Linked DNA regions of Filimonas effusa. The protein of the gene in region 1 binds, or shares a complex with, the protein of each later gene. Links are inferred from orthologs where the notes say so. Each region holds a gene or a part of one and is shown in the gene's direction. Other genes may lie near its edges.

The links. Proteins that work in one complex are often made in the same cells at the same time.
Region 2: rny (region 1) and pfkA share a complex: the UniProt entries of both Bacillus subtilis proteins name them as parts of the possible RNA degradosome complex. The link is inferred for Filimonas effusa from one-to-one orthologs.

What each region holds. Positions count from the first base shown.
Region 1 is NZ_SDHZ01000002.1:927,057-931,750, reverse strand. What follows is about bases 1,154-4,132. They hold rny (ribonuclease Y), read left to right. Parts: upstream 1,154-1,851; coding sequence 1,852-3,414; downstream 3,415-4,132. Other genes in these bases: ESB13_RS15005 (glycoside hydrolase family 3 N-terminal domain-containing protein), read left to right, coding at 3,582-4,132; ESB13_RS15015 (hypothetical protein), read right to left, coding at 1,154-1,361. Also shown: pheT (phenylalanine--tRNA ligase subunit beta), read left to right, coding at 1-163; ESB13_RS15025 (hypothetical protein), read left to right, coding at 170-460; ESB13_RS15020 (cell division protein ZapA), read left to right, coding at 488-784; more of ESB13_RS15015, read right to left, coding at 834-1,153; more of ESB13_RS15005, read left to right, coding at 4,133-4,694. UniProt on the Bacillus subtilis protein: Endoribonuclease that initiates mRNA decay. Initiates the decay of all SAM-dependent riboswitches, such as yitJ riboswitch. Involved in processing of the gapA operon mRNA, it cleaves between cggR and gapA.
Region 2 is NZ_SDHZ01000001.1:2,084,567-2,089,046, forward strand. The notes cover bases 988-3,752. They hold pfkA (6-phosphofructokinase), read left to right. Parts: upstream 988-1,760; coding sequence 1,761-2,744; downstream 2,745-3,752. Other genes in these bases: ESB13_RS07780 (prolyl oligopeptidase family serine peptidase), read right to left, coding at 988-1,560; pyk (pyruvate kinase), read left to right, coding at 2,770-3,752. In the rest of the region: more of ESB13_RS07780, read right to left, coding at 1-987; more of pyk, read left to right, coding at 3,753-4,260; ESB13_RS07795 (hypothetical protein), read right to left, coding at 4,354-4,480. UniProt on the Bacillus subtilis protein: Catalyzes the phosphorylation of D-fructose 6-phosphate to fructose 1,6-bisphosphate by ATP, the first committing step of glycolysis.

The sequences.
Region 1 (4,694 bases):
TATATTCGAAAGCGATAAACTTGGTGCAGACAAGAAATCAATGGCCATCAATTTTACTTTCCTGGATGAAGAAAAAACGCTCACCGATAAGGAAACGGATGGTATGATGAATAAACTGATCCATGCTTTTGAACAGGAGCTGCAGGCTGAAATCAGGAAATAATACCATGTGATGCTGAACCTGGATACGCAAATACAAAATTTACAGGAAAAACTCCAGTTGCTGCTGAAGTCATACCAGGCGCTGCAGAAAGAAAATATGCAGTTAAAAAGGGACCTGGCATTACATCAGGCGGCACTGGAGAACAAAAACTTCAGGCTCAACCAGTTGGAGCAACAGGTTGACGTTTTGCAGGTGAATGCGAAAACGCAGACTGCCGAAGAGCGGAAGGCCCTGGAGCAACGGGTTGACCAATATTTGAAGGAGATTGATAAATGCCTGGCGCTGCTTAACGCCTGATCGTGGTGATCTATTAATTGTATTAACATGCTTGAAGACCTGATACCGGTAAATATTGTGATTGGTGACCGCAGTTACCGTTTGAAGATTGAACCTAAGGACGAGGAGTTGGTGCGTAAGATCATTAAGCTGATCAATGACCGGATTCTTGAGTTCAAGACGAACTTTGCGGGAAAGGATATGCAGGATTATATTGCGATGGCGCTGATATGGTTTGCTACTGAGCAGTCGAGGGCTGGGAGCGAACTTATTGCTTACCAGGAAATTAGTGAAAAGCTGGCGGCGATGGAGGCGATGGTTGAGCGCGGTATGGAGGGAAAGTGAAGAGTTGTGGTGTTTTTCATATGGTTAGTGTGTATGGTGGTGTGTTGTTTTAACGGAACTTGACATTCATGTTGTGTTTTTTAGCGTAGGTTTTTCCTGTTTCGTAGAGATCGCCGTGAAGCTGGTCGAAGGCGGCGGCGTATTTTGTTTCGATATCACCGGCCAACGTGTTTATATCCTGATCGCTGGCTTTCTGGTCGCATTTTTGGGCTAACTGCATGTATTCCTTTTCATATACGGGCAATGCGAAACGATAGAGTTTCAATGCTTTTTCTTTGATCTTGTCGGCATCTTCATCCGGCGGGGTGAGGGCTTCTATTTTTTCTATTGTCTTTTTGATATAATCAGCTTTGGCCTGGATCACCTGCCGGGCTTCGTTTCCTTTTTTCTTTTCGGTTGAGCCGGGATATTCAGTAGCGGCGCCTTTTACATTTCTGACGAACTGTTCGGTTCCAAAATCGAATACGATGTTGGAATTTAATACTGTGATGTCGAAAAACTTATTGGGATCGGGGCGGTTACAGGCTGCGCATAAGGCGATAACGGAAAGAAGGAACAGGTGTTTTAAGTTGTTCATTGTTATATTGATATTTAGATTTCGTGTTTTACCGGTGGTTTAGCTACCGGCAAGAAACGGGCCGAAAGGTTAATTATGTGGCAGTAACATATGTGTAAAGATATGAATAGATAATAGAATATGCTGTAAGGGAGGGATACCTGTAATAAGGGGGATAAAATAAAAGAGCCGGTTCAGCAGCCGGCTCTTTTTTGTTCACAGTTTTCTTCGGATTAAAAACGGACAATATGACTATGCCAAGTTTGGTGCCATAATCCCAGGTTTTTTTAAGATGTTGATATTCAGTAGTTTTTTATTTTTTGAAACGTTATAAAATCCCTTTATGGGAAAAAGAAGTCCCATTTTTGGACTATTTTCCAATTCCTGAATTTGACTTGCTTTAGTTATCTTCGCGGCTTACGCTTATTCCATTTATAATATAACGATAAAAGAGAGTAAGATGTGAGAAAGAGATATAAGATTTTGAACCCATTAATAATTTTTCACGAGCATGGATCAAATAACTATTGTTATAGTAGGCATAGTTGCGGCGGTAGTAGGTATAATAGCAGGTAAATTCATTTTCGCCAAGAATACACAGAAGCAGATAGACGATGCGAATACACAGGCCCAGTCTATTTTAAAGGAAGCTGAGATAAGAGCTGAGACCATTAAGAAGGAAAAACAACTGGAAGCGAAGGAACGTTTTGTGCAACTGAAGGCTGAATATGAAAAAGAGGTGCTGGAGCGCAATAAAAAAATAGCTGACTCAGAGAACCGCGCGAAGCAAAAGGAAACTTCTATTACCCAGAAAGAAAACTCGTTAGATAAGCAAATCAAAGAGAACGAGGCTATCAAGGAAAATCTGAACCGCCAGATAGAGGTTGTAAACCAAAAGCGCAGCGAACTGGAGAAACACCAGGAGGAGCATATCCGCCGTTTAGAAAAAGTTTCCGGTCTTACTGCTGATGAAGCCAAGACTCAATTAATAGAAGGGTTGAAGCATGAGGCTCAAACCCAGGCTCTTGTATTACAGCAGGAGATTGTGGAGGACGCGAAGCAAAAGGCGAATAAGGAAGCGCGGAAGATCATTATTCAAAGTATTCAACGTACTGCTGCGGAGCAGACCATTGAAAATACGGTTACTGTTTTCAATCTTGAGAGTGATGAGATCAAGGGTCAGATCATTGGCCGTGAGGGTCGTAACATTCGTGCGATAGAAGCTGCAACGGGTGTTGACCTTATTGTAGATGATACCCCTGAGGCTATTATTCTTTCTTCTTTTGATCCTTTGCGTCGTGAAATTGCGCGTTTGTCGTTGCAGCGTCTTGTTGCAGATGGCCGTATTCACCCTGCCCGTATTGAAGAGGTGGTAGAGAAAACGCGCAAGCAGCTGGAAGAGCAGGTGATGGAGATTGGTGAGCGTACTGTTATTGAATTAGGTATTCATGGTTTACATAAAGAGCTGGTACGTATGGTGGGTAAAATGCGTTTCCGTTCTTCTTATGGTCAGAACCTGCTGATGCACAGCCGTGAGGTTGCTAATTTATGTGGTATCATGGCAGCTGAGCTGGGAATGAATCCCAAGCTGGCGAAAAGAGCGGGTTTACTTCACGATATAGGTAAAGTGCCTGATGAGGAAACTGAACTGAGCCACGCATTGCTGGGTGCCAAGCTGGCTGAGAAATATGGTGAAAATCCTGCTGTTGTAAATGCTATTGGCGCTCACCACGATGAAATGGAAATGCAATATGTGATTTCTCCGATAGTTCAGGCTTGTGATGCTATCAGCGGTGCAAGGCCTGGTGCGAGAAGGGAGATCATGCAGCAATATCTTCAGCGTATTAAAGACCTGGAGCAGCTGGCGCAAGGTTACCAGGGTGTTGAAAAGGCATACGCTATACAAGCGGGCCGTGAGTTACGTGTGATAGTAGAGGCTGATAAAGTAACTGATGCCGACAGTGATAAACTGAGCTTTGAAATTGCCCAGAAGATTCAAACTGATATGACCTATCCCGGCCAGATTAAAGTAACCGTTATTCGTGAGAAACGTGCGGTGAATGTGGCAAGGTAAGGGTTCGATATTTTTTGTAAGCCGGAGTATTTGCTCCGGCTTTTTTTTTGAATGAATGGGCAGATTTTGTTTGGGGATCGTTAAATGGCCAGGTGGAATGGGTGTGGGAGGTTGGAATATATACCTATAGGGATGAACATCCTTTTATAGTTATATTCTGATTTAAAATGAAAAGTAATATTTTATCTATAGTGCCTGTTGCGGTGGCTGTTTTGTTATGCAATGGGATAATGGGGCAGACAGTGGTGCCGCAGCTTGGTAAGAATTCTATTGCGGAGGTGGTGGCTGCTATGACACTTGAGGAAAAGGCTGCTATTGTGATAGGTGGCGGGCGTGATGCCAAACCTTCTGTTCTTACTGATGGTACGATGATAGGCAGTTCTGATTTCCGGATACCGGGAGGGGCTGGTGTTACCAATGCTATTCCAAGGCTTGGTATTCCTGCCATGGTGTTGGTTGACGGGCCTGCGGGTGTTCGCATGAATGTGAAGCGGAAGAACGATGATCATCTTTATTTTGCCACGGCGTTTCCTTCGGGCACCACGCTGGCTTCGACCTGGAATACGGAACTGGTGCAACGTGTAGGGGAGGCTTTTGGTAATGAAGTGAAGGAGTTTGGTGCTGATATTATATTGGCGCCGGGGGTTAATATTCATCGTAATCCGCTGGGCGGGCGCAATTTTGAATATTACTCAGAGGATCCTGTTATAACGGGCAATATTGCGGCTGCTATCATCACCGGTTTGCAATCGAATGGCATAGGTACTTCCATAAAACATTTTGTGGCCAATAACCAAGAGACCAGCCGTTCTGATATCAATGCTGTTATGGATGAAAGGACGCTAAGGGAGATCTATCTCAGGGGATTTGAGATTGCTGTAAAGAAGGCTAAGCCATGGACTGTAATGTCGTCATATAACCTGCTTGACGGAGTACATACTTCGGAAAGAAAAGACCTGCTTACTACGATCCTGCGTGATGAGTGGAAATTTGAAGGGTATGTTATGACCGACTGGGGCGGAAAGGCTGTGAATTTGCCTGACCAGATGAATGCCGGTAATGATATGATCATGCCTGGCAGTGCTGCACAGATAAGCCGTATCGTGCTGGCGGTTAAAAAAGATTCTATCAGTGAGCAAGTGCTTAACCGTAATGTTGAGCGGATACTTCGTATTGTAGTGCAGTCGCCTTCATTTCTTCAGTACAAATACAATAATGCACCCGATATGAAAGCGCATGCGAGGATATCGCGTGAAGCTGCTGCAGAAGGGGCTGTGCTG
Region 2 (4,480 bases), on another replicon or contig:
TGCTTTGTGCCATTCTTCACCATATTCGCTGCCACCACGCAAACAAACCTGTGCATAAACCCCACCCTGCTCCAGGAAGAAGATGTTGGAAATGCTGAAAGCAGGCGTCATGGCAATATTGAACCCACCATAACCATAAAGCAATACCGGGTTGTTGCCATCAAGAGCCAATCCCTTTTTATAAGTAAGAAATACAGGTACTTTTGCACCGTCTTTAGAAATTACAAATACTTGCTTGGTCTCGTATTGATCAGGATTGAACTTCGCTTCTGCCTTTTTAAACAGGGTAGATTTACCCGTAGCTATATCATAATGGAATATGGTGGTCGGATAATTAAACGAAGTGAAGGAGTAAAAGAACGCCTTGTCTTTCTTTTCTGCACCAAAACCGGCAGCAGTGCCAATACCCGGCAAGTCCACCGCCCTTATAAGTTTTCCCTCATAACTGTACTGATAAACCATGGTTGAGGCATCTTTCAGGTAACTTGTAAATAAAAAGCCACCCCCCGTCGATACATCCTGCAATGCTTCTTTCCTCTCCGCTATCACTGTCTTCCAGTTTGCTTTGGCTGGTTTTAACGGATCTATAAGTACTACCTTGAAATTCGGTGCCCCGTCATTGGTCTTGACCAGCAGTTTTCCATCGATGTTATCAATGACCTCGGGTTCTGTTTCAAAACCGGAAACTAACACTTTAAAGCTTCCATCCGGATCCTGCTTCAGATCTTTGTATAACACCTCGCCTCCACTGGTCCCCTCACTTACCTGGACAATCAAAAAACGCTCATCTTCTGTAAGACCTGCCTGAAAATAACGCAGCGGATGTGCTTTATCTTCAAAAACCAGCACATCGCTCTCCTGCGATGTACCGAGTTTATGATAATAAACCTTCTGAAACTCGTTTGCTTTTACAAGTTTGCTCTTCTCGTCAGGTTTGGGATAACGGCTGTAATAGAAACCCTCCTCCCCCTTCCAGGCAAATCCGCTGAACTTGAGAAATTCTATTTTATCAGATAACAGCTGCTTGCTTTCCGCATCCATTACATAACCTGTTTGCCAGTCGCTGCCAGACTGTGCTACAGTATATACAAGGTGTTTGCCCGATTTGGAGAACCGTACAGCGGAAAGCGCTGCTGTACCATCGGCTGCGAATTTATTCGGGTCAAGAAATACTTCCGGTTCAGCTTTGATATCTCTTTGCCTGTATAATACACTTTGATTCTGGAGGCCGTCATTTTTATAGAAATAAAACCAGCTTCCCTTTAAAAAGGGAGAGCCGTATTTTGGATAGTTCCATAATACCTCTAATCTTTGTTTTACCTGCTCTTTGAAGGGTATTTTTGACAAGTATTCCCTGGTTACAGCATTCTGCTCCTTTACCCATTGAGCGGTAGCCGCACTGTTATCGTCTTCAAGCCAACGATACGGATCGGCAACTGCTGTTCCAAAATAATTATCAGATACCTGACCTTTAGCTGTAGAAGGGTATATTAATTGTGCATTACTGTTTTGCATAAAAAACGAAGAAAGAAGGGCCCAAAATGCATACTTCTTTTGCATAAAGCTGTTTTAAATGATTACAAGATTCGGCAAGTTAAGTAGTCATAACGCTAAATTCATAAGTAATTCATGATTAAATTCATGAATCAATATTGGGCAAATGCTTACTTTTGAATCTTCGGAAACGTTATCGTAGATAATTAACAATAATTTGCCATTCTTTTTGAAAAATTTTTAACCGGACAATAGATCGTTGCACAATGTCAAAAAAAGTAACAAAAATCGGAGTTCTGACATCCGGTGGAGACGCTCCCGGAATGAATGCTGCCATCAGAGCTGTAGTCAGAACAGGAATTTATAACGGCCTGGAAGTATATGGAATTATGAGGGGTTACAATGGGATGATCGAGGATGATATCTTTCATATGGACAATAAGTCTGTAGCAAACATCATCCAACGTGGAGGAACGATCTTAAAAACGGCCCGCAGTAAAGAGTTCATGGAAGCCGCAGGCCGCCAGAAGGCTTATGAAAACCTCAGAAAAAGAGGTATCGATGGCTTGGTGGTAATAGGCGGAGATGGTAGCTTCCGCGGCGCACAACGGTTTAGTAACGAGTTTGATATTCCTTGTATCGGTCTTCCCGGTACCATAGATAAAGATATAGCCGGCACAGACTATACTATAGGTTTTGATACCGCTGTAAATACCGCGGTAGAAGCTATTGATAAGATCAGGGATACCGCTGATGCCCACGATAGGCTGTTCGTTGTAGAGGTAATGGGCCGCGATGCCGGTTATATTGCGCTTCACAGCGGCCTCGCAACAGGCGCTGAAAGCGTATTGATCCCCGAAACGCGTACGGATGTGGAAGACCTTATTTCAGGCTTAACAGAGAAAGAAAAACGCAAAAAGCTGGTAAACCTGGTGGTTGTTGCCGAAGGCGATGAAATGGGTGGCGGCAGCGAAATAGGTAAAATACTGAAGAACCGCCTTCCCAATATGGACATCCGGATTTCAATCCTCGGCCATATCCAACGTGGCGGCGCTCCTTCCTGCCAGGATAGGATCATTGCCAGCAGAATGGGCTATCACGCAGTAGAAAGCCTGCTTTCCGGACGCCATAATGTAATGGTAGGTATTGTTGATGATAAAATGCATTACATACCTTTGGACACAGCCGTTAAGGAAAAACAAGCGTTTACTTCCGACTGGTTAAAGATCATTAAAATATTAGCAAGCTAAAAATCCCCATATAAAAAGTTGATGTATGTCAAAGAATGTAGAAAAATACCTGCACAAAGAAATGGACGCCCAGGCAGGAATAGATCATAGCTTTCACAGGACCAAGATTGTAGCTACAGTAGGTCCCGCATGTGACACATACGAAAAGTTACTCGATCTGGTAAAAGCTGGTGTGAATGTGTTTCGTCTTAACTTTTCTCATGGTACACACGAAGACAAAACAAAAATCATCGAGCATATCCGCAACATTAATAAATCTGAACCATACAATATCTCTATCCTCGGCGATTTACAAGGCCCCAAGCTGCGCGTTGGCGAAATAGAGAACGGAGCACTTGAAATCAAAACCGGCGATATCCTCACTTTCACTTCTAAAGAGAAAGTAGTTGGTACAATGGAAAAGATCTATGTCTCCTATCCTAACCTGCACGAAGACGTAAAAGTTGGCGATAAGATCATGATCGACGATGGCAAACTTGAAGTAGTTGTTATCGAGATCAAAGGAGAAGAAGTAAAAGTAGCAGTTACCTACGGAGGTGCACTCTTACCTAAAAAAGGAGTGAACTTACCCGATACCGCAATTTCTCTGCCTGCCTTAACAGACAAGGATATTGTAGATCTCGAATATATCATTGAACAAAAACTTGATTGGGTAGCTTTATCTTTTGTACGAAAAGCAGAAGATATCGTAGATCTGAAAAAACGTATTGCTCTCAAAGAAAGCCCTATCAAGGTCATCGCCAAGATAGAAATGCCTTCTGCAATGGCCGATATCCGTAACATCGTTCTGGAATCCGATGCGGTAATGGTAGCACGTGGTGACCTCGGTGTTGAATTACCGGTAGAGAAAGTACCAATGGCTCAACGCGATATCATCCGTAAATCTATTCACCGTGGCAAGCCTGTAATCGTGGCTACTCAAATGATGGAAAGCATGATCGACCGCACCAAGCCCAACAGAAGTGAGATCACCGACGTTGCCAATGCGGTTCTTGAAGGAGCTGACGCCGTGATGCTTAGCGCAGAAACTGCAACTGGTAAACACCCCGCTCTGGTAGTTGAAACCATGCGCAAGATCATCATCGAAGTTGAAAAAACAGAATATCGCTATAACAGGGAAGAAGATCTGAAACCTCAGCCTCACTCTCCTTCATTCCTGAGCGACGCACTATGTTACAATGCTTGTAAAATAGCCAAAGACGTAAGCGCTGACGCCCTGATAGGTATGACACAAAGCGGTTATACTGCATTTACATTAAGTGCTTATCGCCCTAAATCACCACTCTACATCTTCACTAAACAACGCAGCCTGGTTAACCAGTTAAGCCTGAGCTGGGGTGTTCGCGCCTTCTACTATGATGAAGAGGAAAGCCTGGATGATATCGTATTCGACCAGATCAATATCCTGAAAGAAAGAGGATTTATCAGCAATGGAGATATTGTGATCAATACCGGTAGTACACCAATTTCATTGCACCTTCCTACCAACGTATTAAAGGTTACGAAAGTTCAATAAACTACTCCTTGAGTAGTGCCTTATAAGCAAAAAGAAAGGCCGCACCCCAAAGGTGCAGCCTTTCTTTTTTATCCCATTTTAAGTCTTTCCGATTCAACTAAAGGGAATACGCAGGTTCAGCTTTATAAAAAAACACTCGATGATCATATCCTTTGATAATTTTGCCGTCCTTGAGGCTTCGCTGTAAGTAACTCCCGCAGCCTGCAGTAATTTATCAATA